DNA from 4 places in the Pseudomonas leptonychotis genome. Region 2 is predicted to be linked to each of the others. Evidence: predicted binding sites of a transcription regulator. Region 2 holds the regulator's gene; each other region holds the start of a gene.
What was found. Region 2 encodes FliA, which starts transcription of late flagellar genes. Its sites were predicted from a motif close to CTAAAGTTTNNNNNNNNNNNGCCGNTAA; they were not measured.
Positions count from the first base shown of each region.

Region 1 (2,200 bases), on a different contig from region 2:
CATTAAGCTGCAATTGATTTGGGCCATTGGCGGTCACAGAAAAAGCTCCCGCTGCGTTATTGATCCTGTCTGCAAGCACATTAACGTTAAAACCACCAACACCGCCATCAGGATCAAAAGTCCCAAGATCTAGCAAGGGCCCTCCATTGACTCGCACCAGCAAACCGCTAACTGTTCCAGGGGCAGTGGTTGGGACAGTATTCGTGATGATCGCCCCAGGCCCTGAAACCACAGTACCCGGCACCGAAGCCGTACCCGCCGCACCCGCCGCATAGGTAAAGTCTGCCGTACCCAATTTACCCACAATAGTACCGCTGGCGCCGCCATAACCAGCCGTACCGCCCGGCGTGCTTAGCTCAACAAAACCTAATGCGCCGCCCACCACCGCAGCCCCACTGCTGTCGTAACGCTGTGCACCAATACGATCGGTCGCCGCAGAACCAATCGACACGTTGATGCCTTCATACGCATTGGCGCCCACCTGAAAGGTTTGCGAACCAAAACTGCCATCGAGCACCTTGCGCCCGGCAAAGCTGGTGGTCTGCGCGACCCGATCCAGCTCCTGCTGCAGTTGCGATACCTCACCCTGCAGGGCGGCACGCTCGCTGGCGCCGTTAGAACCGTTTGCCGACTGCAAGGCCAAGTCGCGCATGCGCTGCAAAATGCTGGTGGACTGCTGCAACGCGCCCTCAACGGTTTGCGCCAGCGAGATACCGTCATTGGCGTTGCGCGTAGCCACGCCCAAGCCATTGATCTGGCTGGTGAGTCGGTTGCTGATTTGCAGACCCGCGGCATCATCCTTGGCGCTATTGATGCGAAAGCCGGTGGACAGCCGTTGCAACGAGATATCCAGGCCTTTCGACGAGGCATTCAGGTTGCGCTGAGTATTAAGCGAGGCAACGTTGGTGTTGACGGTTAAGGCCATACTGCTATCCGATCAAGCCGTGCAGCTGCCAGACCGAGTGACGGACTGGTTGATACGAATCTTTCGGCCCTGAAGCAACTTTCTTTAGTGCTATTTCGCAACGGCCTGCCTTTGGCTTATGCCGCCATGGACGTATGATGCCGACCATGATCAAAGACCCCTTCCAACGCTTGAACCTCGACCGCGAGGTGCTCAGCGTCAGCCAGCTGAACAACCGCGCGCGCCTGCTGCTGGAGGATGTATTCGGCGGTATTTGGGTCGAGGGGGAAATTTCCAACCTGGCCAAGCCGGCGTCCGGGCATATTTACTTCACCCTTAAAGACAGCCAGGCCCAGGTGCGCTGCGCGTTGTTCCGGCAAAACGCCGCCAAGGTGCGCCAGGCCTTGCGTGATGGCCTGGCGGTGAAGGTGCGCGGCAAGGTTTCACTGTTTGAAGGGCGCGGCGATTACCAGCTGATTCTCGATGCGGTCGAGCCGGCCGGCGATGGCGCTTTACGTCTAGCCTTCGAGGCACTGAAGGAGAAACTCAGCGCTGAAGGCTTGTTCTCAGCCGAGCAAAAAGTCGCCCTGCCGCCCCACCCGAAACGCATCGGCATTATTAGCTCGCCGACTGGCGCAGTAATCCGCGACATCATCAGCGTGTTCCGCCGTCGCGCGCCGCAGGTCGAGCTGACCCTGATCCCGACTGCCGTGCAGGGCCGCGACGCCACCGCGCAAATCGTCCGCGCGCTTGGCATAGCCGATGCGAAAGGCTTCGATGCGCTGATCCTGGCCCGTGGCGGTGGCTCGCTAGAAGACCTCTGGTGCTTTAACGAAGAGCCGGTGGCCCGTGCCATTGCTGCGTGCATTACGCCCATCGTCAGCGCCGTCGGCCACGAAACTGATGTTTCTATCGCCGATTTTGTCGCCGACGTGCGTGCACCAACACCCTCAGCCGCTGCTGAACTGCTGGCGCCTGACAGCAGTGAGCTGGTGCAACGCCTGCATAACCTTAAGCGCCGCCTGAACCTGCGCATGCAACACCGCCTGGAGCGCGAGCGTATGCGCCTGGACGGCTTGCAGCGACGCTTGCGCCATCCCGGCGAACGCTTGCGTCAGCACGCCCAGCGCGTGGATGACTTGGAAATGCGCCTCAGCCGTGCCTTTGAACGTCAGCTGAAGAACCGCCGCGAACGCCTGACCCACCTGCAGACCCGGCTGCTCAGCCTGCACCCGGAGCGTAACCTCAAGCTGCTTGATCAGCGCTTGCAAGCCCTCAGCGAGCGCCTGCAACGCA
Region 1 covers NZ_RFLV01000001.1:492,252-494,451, forward strand. The annotation lists gene D8779_RS20895 (flagellin N-terminal helical domain-containing protein) at 1-925, opposite strand, end outside; gene xseA (exodeoxyribonuclease VII large subunit) at 1,072-2,200, shown strand, end outside.
Region 1: a site for FliA is predicted at 986-1,013, ahead of D8779_RS20895 (flagellin N-terminal helical domain-containing protein). Genes of this name have one in related genera too.

Region 2 (2,200 bases):
CACGGGTCAGCTTGCCAACTTCGTGATACAGGCCCCGGTCACGCGCTTTGTTTAGCTCATGAATCAAGCCGACTGCTTCACCAAAGTTGCCTTGTTCCAGGCTGTCTACCAGTTGGCGAGCGTTGTGTTTCAGAGTCGACTCAAGGTCACCCTGAACGGAATCTTTATGTTCCATAGCACCCTCATGGCAAACATCAGCCGTTGACTCGCTCGAAGATCTTTTCAATCTTTTCTTTCAGCACTTGGGCAGTAAACGGCTTTACGACATAACCGTTAACCCCCGCCTGAGCTGCTTCGATGATCTGATCGCGCTTGGCTTCTGCCGTCACCATCAATACCGGCAGCGTTTTCAGGCGCTCATCTGCACGCACCGCGCGCAGCAGATCGATACCGGTCATGCCTGGCATATTCCAGTCAGTCACCAGAAAATCGAAACTGCCGCTTTGCAGCATGGGCAGTGCGGTGACGCCATCATCGGCTTCCGCAGTGTTGGTGAACCCCAAGTCACGCAGGAGGTTCTTGATGATCCGTCGCATCGTTGAAAAGTCATCAACGATGAGGATTTTCATGTTCTTGTCCAAGTCGACCTCCGTACAGTCCCAAACGCACCCAGCAACCTGTGTGCGCCTTTAATCGTGAAACCGGCCCAACGTTAGCGAATGCCGTTCAATGTGCGCGCCACTCGCCCAAACGAGCGCGTAAACGAGCGGCACACTGACTGTGTAGTTGGCTTACGCGCGATTCGCTAACCCCCAACACTGCGCCGATCTCTTTAAGGTTCAATTCTTCATCGTAATATAGCGCTAACACCAGACGCTCGCGCTCTGGCAGGTTGGCGATGGCATCGGCCAAGGCCACCTGAAAGCGTTCATCTTCCAGATCACGAGAAGGTTCGAGGTGGTTGCTGCCAGCGTCTTCATTCAGCCCGCCGTGCTCGCCGTCCTGCAAAAGGTCGTCAAAGCTGAACAGGCGGCTGCCTAAAGTATCGCCAAGAATGCCGTAGTAATCCTCGAGACTCAATTGGAGTTCGGCCGCAACCTCTTGATCTTTAGCGTCTCTGCCGGTTATGGCCTCTATTTTTCTAATCGCGTCACTGACCATACGGCTATTGCGATGCACAGAACGCGGCGCCCAGTCGCCTTTGCGCACCTCATCGAGCATGGAACCGCGGATGCGAATACCGGCGAATGTCTCGAAACTGGCACCTTTACTGGAGTCGTATTTTTTTGACGCTTCGAGCAGACCGATCATCCCGGCCTGGATTAAATCGTCGACCTGAACATTGGCCGGCAAACGCGCCAACAGGTGATAGGCAATGCGTTTGACCAAGGGCGCATAGCGCTCGATCAACTGGTGCTGGGAATCCTGCGCCTGCGCCTTGCTATACATACGGAATCCAGAGGCTGATGTCATATAGCCGTGTCTGCGATCGGTTGCTGCACCAGGCGCTCAACGAAAAACTCCAAATGACCGCGCGGGTTGGCCGGTAACGGCCAGGCATCGACTTTCTGGGCTATCGCTTTGAACGCCAGCGCGCACTTCGAACGCGGGAAGGCCTCGTAAACCGCGCGCTGCTTCTGCACGGCCTTGCGTACTGACTCGTCATACGGCACTGCACCAACATACTGCAAGGCAACGTCAAGAAAACGGTCAGTGACTTTAGTCAGCTTAGCAAAGAGGTTACGACCTTCCTGCGGGCTGTGGGCCATATTGGCCAAAACCCGGAAACGATTCATGCCGTGATCGCGGTTTAGCAGTTTGATCAGGGCGTAGGCGTCGGTGATGGAGGTGGGCTCATCGCAGACCACCACCAGGACTTCCTGGGCGGCACGCACGAAGCTGACGACGCCATCACCAATACCGGCTGCAGTGTCGATGATCAGCACATCGAGGTTGTCACTGATATCGCTGAAGGCCTGGATTAAACCAGCATGCTGCATGGGCGAGAGCTGCACCATGCTCTGAATACCAGACGCGGCTGGCACGATACGAATGCCGCCCGGCCCCTGCAGTAACACTTCACGCAGCTCGCACTCGCCACTGATGACATCTTCTAACGTGCGTTTGGCGCTCAGACCCAGCAACACATCGACGTTGGCCAAGCCAAGGTCAGCGTCCATCAGCATGACGCGACGCCCCAGGTCAGCCAAGGCCAAAGCCAGGTTCACCGAGACGTTCGTTTTACCGACGCCACCTTTGC
Region 2 covers NZ_RFLV01000006.1:111,321-113,520, forward strand. The annotation lists gene D8779_RS19680 (protein phosphatase CheZ) at 1-175, opposite strand, end outside; gene D8779_RS19685 (chemotaxis response regulator CheY) at 195-569, opposite strand; gene fliA (RNA polymerase sigma factor FliA) at 667-1,413, opposite strand; gene fleN (flagellar synthesis regulator FleN) at 1,410-2,200, opposite strand, start outside.

Region 3 (2,200 bases), on a different contig from region 2:
CAACATCAAGGCCGACAGCCCCGCGGGACGCTACCTGCGCGAGCAAGGCGTCGAACCAGTCGACTTCAACTCCTACGGCTCACGGCGCGGCAACCATCATGTGATGATGCGCGGCACCTTCGCCAATATCCGCATCCGCAACGAGATGCTCGGGGGCGAGGAAGGCGGCAACACTCTGCACGTTCCAAGCGGTGAGCAGTTGTCGATCTATGAGGCGGCCATGCGTTATCAGGAAGCAGGCACCCCGCTGGTGGTAATCGCCGGTAAGGAATACGGCACCGGCTCCAGCCGCGACTGGGCCGCCAAGGGCACCAACTTGCTGGGCATCAAGGCGGTCATCGCCGAAAGCTTTGAACGCATCCACCGTTCCAACCTGGTCGGCATGGGCGTATTACCGTTGCAATTCAAACCCGGAGAAAGCCGCACCAGCCTGAAACTCACAGGCAAGGAAACGATTACCATCGCGGGGCTCGACGGCGTGGAGCTGCATCCCTCGATGCCCCTGACCCTGGAGGTTCTGCGCGAAGACAACAGCCGCGACAGCGTTGAAGTGCTGTGCCGCATCGATACGCTGAACGAGGTCGAGTACTTCAAAGCCGGCGGCATCCTGCACTATGTGCTGCGCCAGTTGATCGCTGCCAAGTAAGCGCTCTGTATCCCCTGCGTTAGAGGGCCTCTCGATCAACCCGGACATAATGCCGCAGCTGATACCTGCGGCATTATTTATTCAACTTCTGACGGCAATGGCCGATCATGTGGCATCGATTAAAGGATTACTTCAGCCATGCGCAATAACCAGCCGATTACCCAACGCGAACGCAGCTTTCCTGGACAACAACGACTGATCTCCACCACCGACACCAAAGGTCAAATCACCTACTGCAACGACGCTTTTGTTGAGATCAGCGGGTTTACTCGCGATGAGCTGATTCGTGCGCCACACAACCTGGTGCGCCATCCGGATGTACCGGCGGCGGTGTTCCAACATATGTGGAACACGCTGAAGAAAGGCCGGCCATGGATGGGGATTGTTAAAAACCGCTGCAAAAGCGGTGACCACTACTGGGTCAACGCCTACGTCACCCCAGTGACGGAAAACAATCAGGTGATTGGCTACGAGTCCGTGCGGGTCAAACCCAGCGCCGAACAAGTACGCCGTGCCGAGGCGCTTTACCAGCGCATCAACAGCGGTAAAGCGGCCGTGCCGAGCAGCGATCACTGGTTGCCGATCCTGCAAAATTGGCTGCCGTTTATTCTGATCAGCCAAATTGGCTTTCTGCTTGGCGCCTGGCTCGACTCCAGCTGGGGCTTTGCCTTGGCCGCCGGTTTGTCTGTACCGCTTGGCCTGCTCGGCCTGAACTGGCAACAACGTGGCCTAAAACGCTTGCTGCGCCTGGCTGACCAAACCACCTCAGACCCGCTAATTGCACAGATGTACACCGACAGCCGCGGCGCTCAGGGCCGCCTGGAAATGTCCATTCTCAGCCAAGAAGCGCGTCTGAAAACCTGCCTAACCCGCCTGCAAGACACCGCTGAGCAACTCACCCAGCAAGCCAAACAGGCCAATACCCTGGCGCACAACAGCTCAGCCGGGCTTGAGCGCCAACGCAGCGAAACCGACCAGGTGGCCACCGCCATCAACGAAATGGCGGCCACCACCCTGGAAGTGGCGAGCAATGTGGCGCGTACCGCCATCGCCACCCAAGACGCCAACCGCCTGACCAGCGCCGGCCGCACGATTGCCAGTGAAACCCGCCTGGCCATCCAACGCCTGTCGCAATCGGTGGGTGATACCGGTGAAACAGTGACGCGCCTGGCCCACGACAGCAATGAGATTGGTGGCGTGGTCGATGTGATCAAAGGCATTGCCGACCAGACCAACCTGCTGGCACTCAACGCCGCCATCGAAGCCGCACGGGCAGGTGAAATGGGCCGTGGTTTTGCTGTCGTGGCTGATGAGGTGCGCTCATTGGCGCAGCGTACAGCCGAATCCACCGGGCAGATCCACCAACTGATTGCCAAGCTGCAGCGCACTGCCGAAGAGGCGGTCATGACCATGGAGATCGGCCGCAAACAGGCCGATGAAGGGGTTGAGCGTGTGCAGCAGGCGGACGACGCCCTGGCCGGTATCAGCGATGCGGTGGCCAATATCACCGACATGGCCAACCAGATCGCCGCCGCCGCCGAAGAGCAGAGTGCT
Region 3 covers NZ_RFLV01000002.1:459,075-461,274, forward strand. The annotation lists gene acnA (aconitate hydratase AcnA) at 1-646, shown strand, start outside; gene D8779_RS12720 (methyl-accepting chemotaxis protein) at 785-2,200, shown strand, end outside.
Region 3: a site for FliA is predicted at 727-754, ahead of D8779_RS12720 (methyl-accepting chemotaxis protein). Genes of this name have one in related genera too.

Region 4 (2,200 bases), on a different contig from region 2:
GCTGGTTAACCGAATCCATCACACCGGCCATACCCAAACTCCTTATTTGAGTAACAGATTGCTGTCAGCGTAGCAGGCGGCACGCGCCTTGCTATCTAACCCATATGAACATTGAAACGACAACTAACCGACGCTCACTGGCAAAATGCCGCTACTGGCTGGCAGTTGTACCCGCTTTGCTGGCACTCGGCTATAGCGCAATGGCAACAGCCGACTTCACACGACCCGAACAACTTATCGGCGCTGGGGAAGTTTTTCTTGAGCAAACGGTGAGTGATTATTTACAGCGTAGCAACATAGCTGGCCGCCATGAGGTTCAAATCAATCGGCTCGACCCTCGCCTGCGCCTGCCATTGTGTGCACAACCACTGACCACCACTTTGGAAAGCCCTGCCGAGCCCATTGGTCGCGTGACCTTGCGCGTACGCTGCGAAGGGGATGCACCGTGGACGGTGTTCGTGCCTGGGCAAGTGCGTTTGTACCGTGAGGTGGTGATCGCCAATCGTCCGCTCAAACGCGACAATCTACTGACAGAAATGGATATCGTGCTGGCCGAACGTGATGTTGGGCTACTCAATCAGGGCTATCTAACGGCACTCCGACAGGCACTTGGCAAAAAATTGACGCGCTCGCTGCTACCCGACCAGGTTCTTGCGCCGAACCATGTTCAATTAGCCGAAGCGATACGCAAAGGTGATTATGTGGTTATCAGTGCACGCAGCGGGGGCATCAGCGTGCGTATGCCAGGCGAAGCCTTGTCGGACGGCACGCTTGGCAAGCAGATCAGCGTACGCAATCAACGCTCCAATCGCGTGATCAGGGCCCGTGTAGTCGGGCCTGGACAGGTTGAGGTGGCAATGTAGGCATGATTCTTGTTTTAACTTTGTGCACTCAGTGAGCTGACGATTACCCACACTGCGTTTAGACTGTTATCGGGCGCACATTTTTTGCCCTAAAGTTTTCCAGGGTAAGGCCGACAACCAGGCAAGCGTCCAAACACTGTTCGAGGTTTTGCATCATGGTCATCGACATCAACCGGCTCAACAATGCCGCAACGCCAGCCAACTCGGGGCGTACCGGCAGTGCACAAGCAGGTGGTCAGAATGAAGCCATCGGCAACAAACAACCTGGCAACGTACCCAGCACCGCCGCCCAGGCCCAGCAAGCCGGCAAAAGCGGTGAACCGGTGCAACTGAGCCGCGAAGCCCAACAGCTGCAAAAAGTCAGTGAAAAACTGCGCGATCAGCCTAGCGTCAATAAAGAACGTGTTGCCCAACTGAAACAGGCGATTGATGACGGCAGCTACCAAGTTGATAGCCAGCGCGTCGCCAGCAAACTGCTTAATTTCGAATCCCAGCGCTAGTCATCGGGCTACGCTGGGGTAATTGGCCGCCCAATAGACACTTCATGCCATGTGCTGAAGCGTTTGTTACCCCGAAGAGCCCGCCATGCACGACACCGCCCTGCTTGAACTGTTCAGCAACGATATCGGCACCGCCGAGAAATTGCTTGAATTGATCGACACCGAATTCAAAGCCCTCAGTGACCGTGACCTGCCTCACCTGCAGAGTATTCTCACGGAAAAACTGCCGTTGTTAGCGCAACTCGACCAGCACGGCAAGGAACGCAGCCAGCTGCTCACCGGCCTCAGCCTCAGCGCCGACCGCGCCGGCTTGCAAGCACTTGCAGCACAATCCAGTCACGGCGAACTGTTGCTTGAGCGTGGCGATCAGCTCAATGCTCTATTAGAACGCTGCCAGGCAGCCAACCTGCGCAACGGTCGATTAATCCGCTCCAGCCAGGCCTCAGCCAACAGTATGCTCGGCATTCTGCGCGGCAATGACACACCCAGCCTCTATGACAGCCGCGGCAGTGCCGCTAGAATCGGCCACCAGCGCCCGCTCAGCCAGGCCTAAACCTTTAAAAGGCACAGGGGACATACTGTCATATAGCCAGTATGCTAGTGCCATTGCATTTGCTCGGAGAGTTACGGACTGTGTCCAGCCCCTTTAGCCAGGAAGATGGCCCGCAACCCCCCAAGGTGCTTAAGGCACCCCTGGAAATAGTTGCCAACCTGCGCCAACTGCAACAAGACCACGACCCACTGATCATCACCTTCCACGAACGCAATCAGCGCTTCCAGAGTTACGTGATCGAGGCTGATCGCGATAAAAACCTGTTGATTCTCGATGAGCTGATG
Region 4 covers NZ_RFLV01000001.1:338,473-340,672, forward strand. The annotation lists gene D8779_RS01505 (chemotaxis protein CheV) at 1-31, opposite strand, end outside; gene flgA (flagellar basal body P-ring formation chaperone FlgA) at 105-863, shown strand; gene flgM (flagellar biosynthesis anti-sigma factor FlgM) at 1,019-1,363, shown strand; gene D8779_RS01520 (flagella synthesis protein FlgN) at 1,449-1,916, shown strand; gene D8779_RS01525 (flagellar brake protein) at 1,997-2,200, shown strand, end outside.
Region 4: a site for FliA is predicted at 953-980, ahead of flgM (flagellar biosynthesis anti-sigma factor FlgM). Genes of this name have one in related genera too.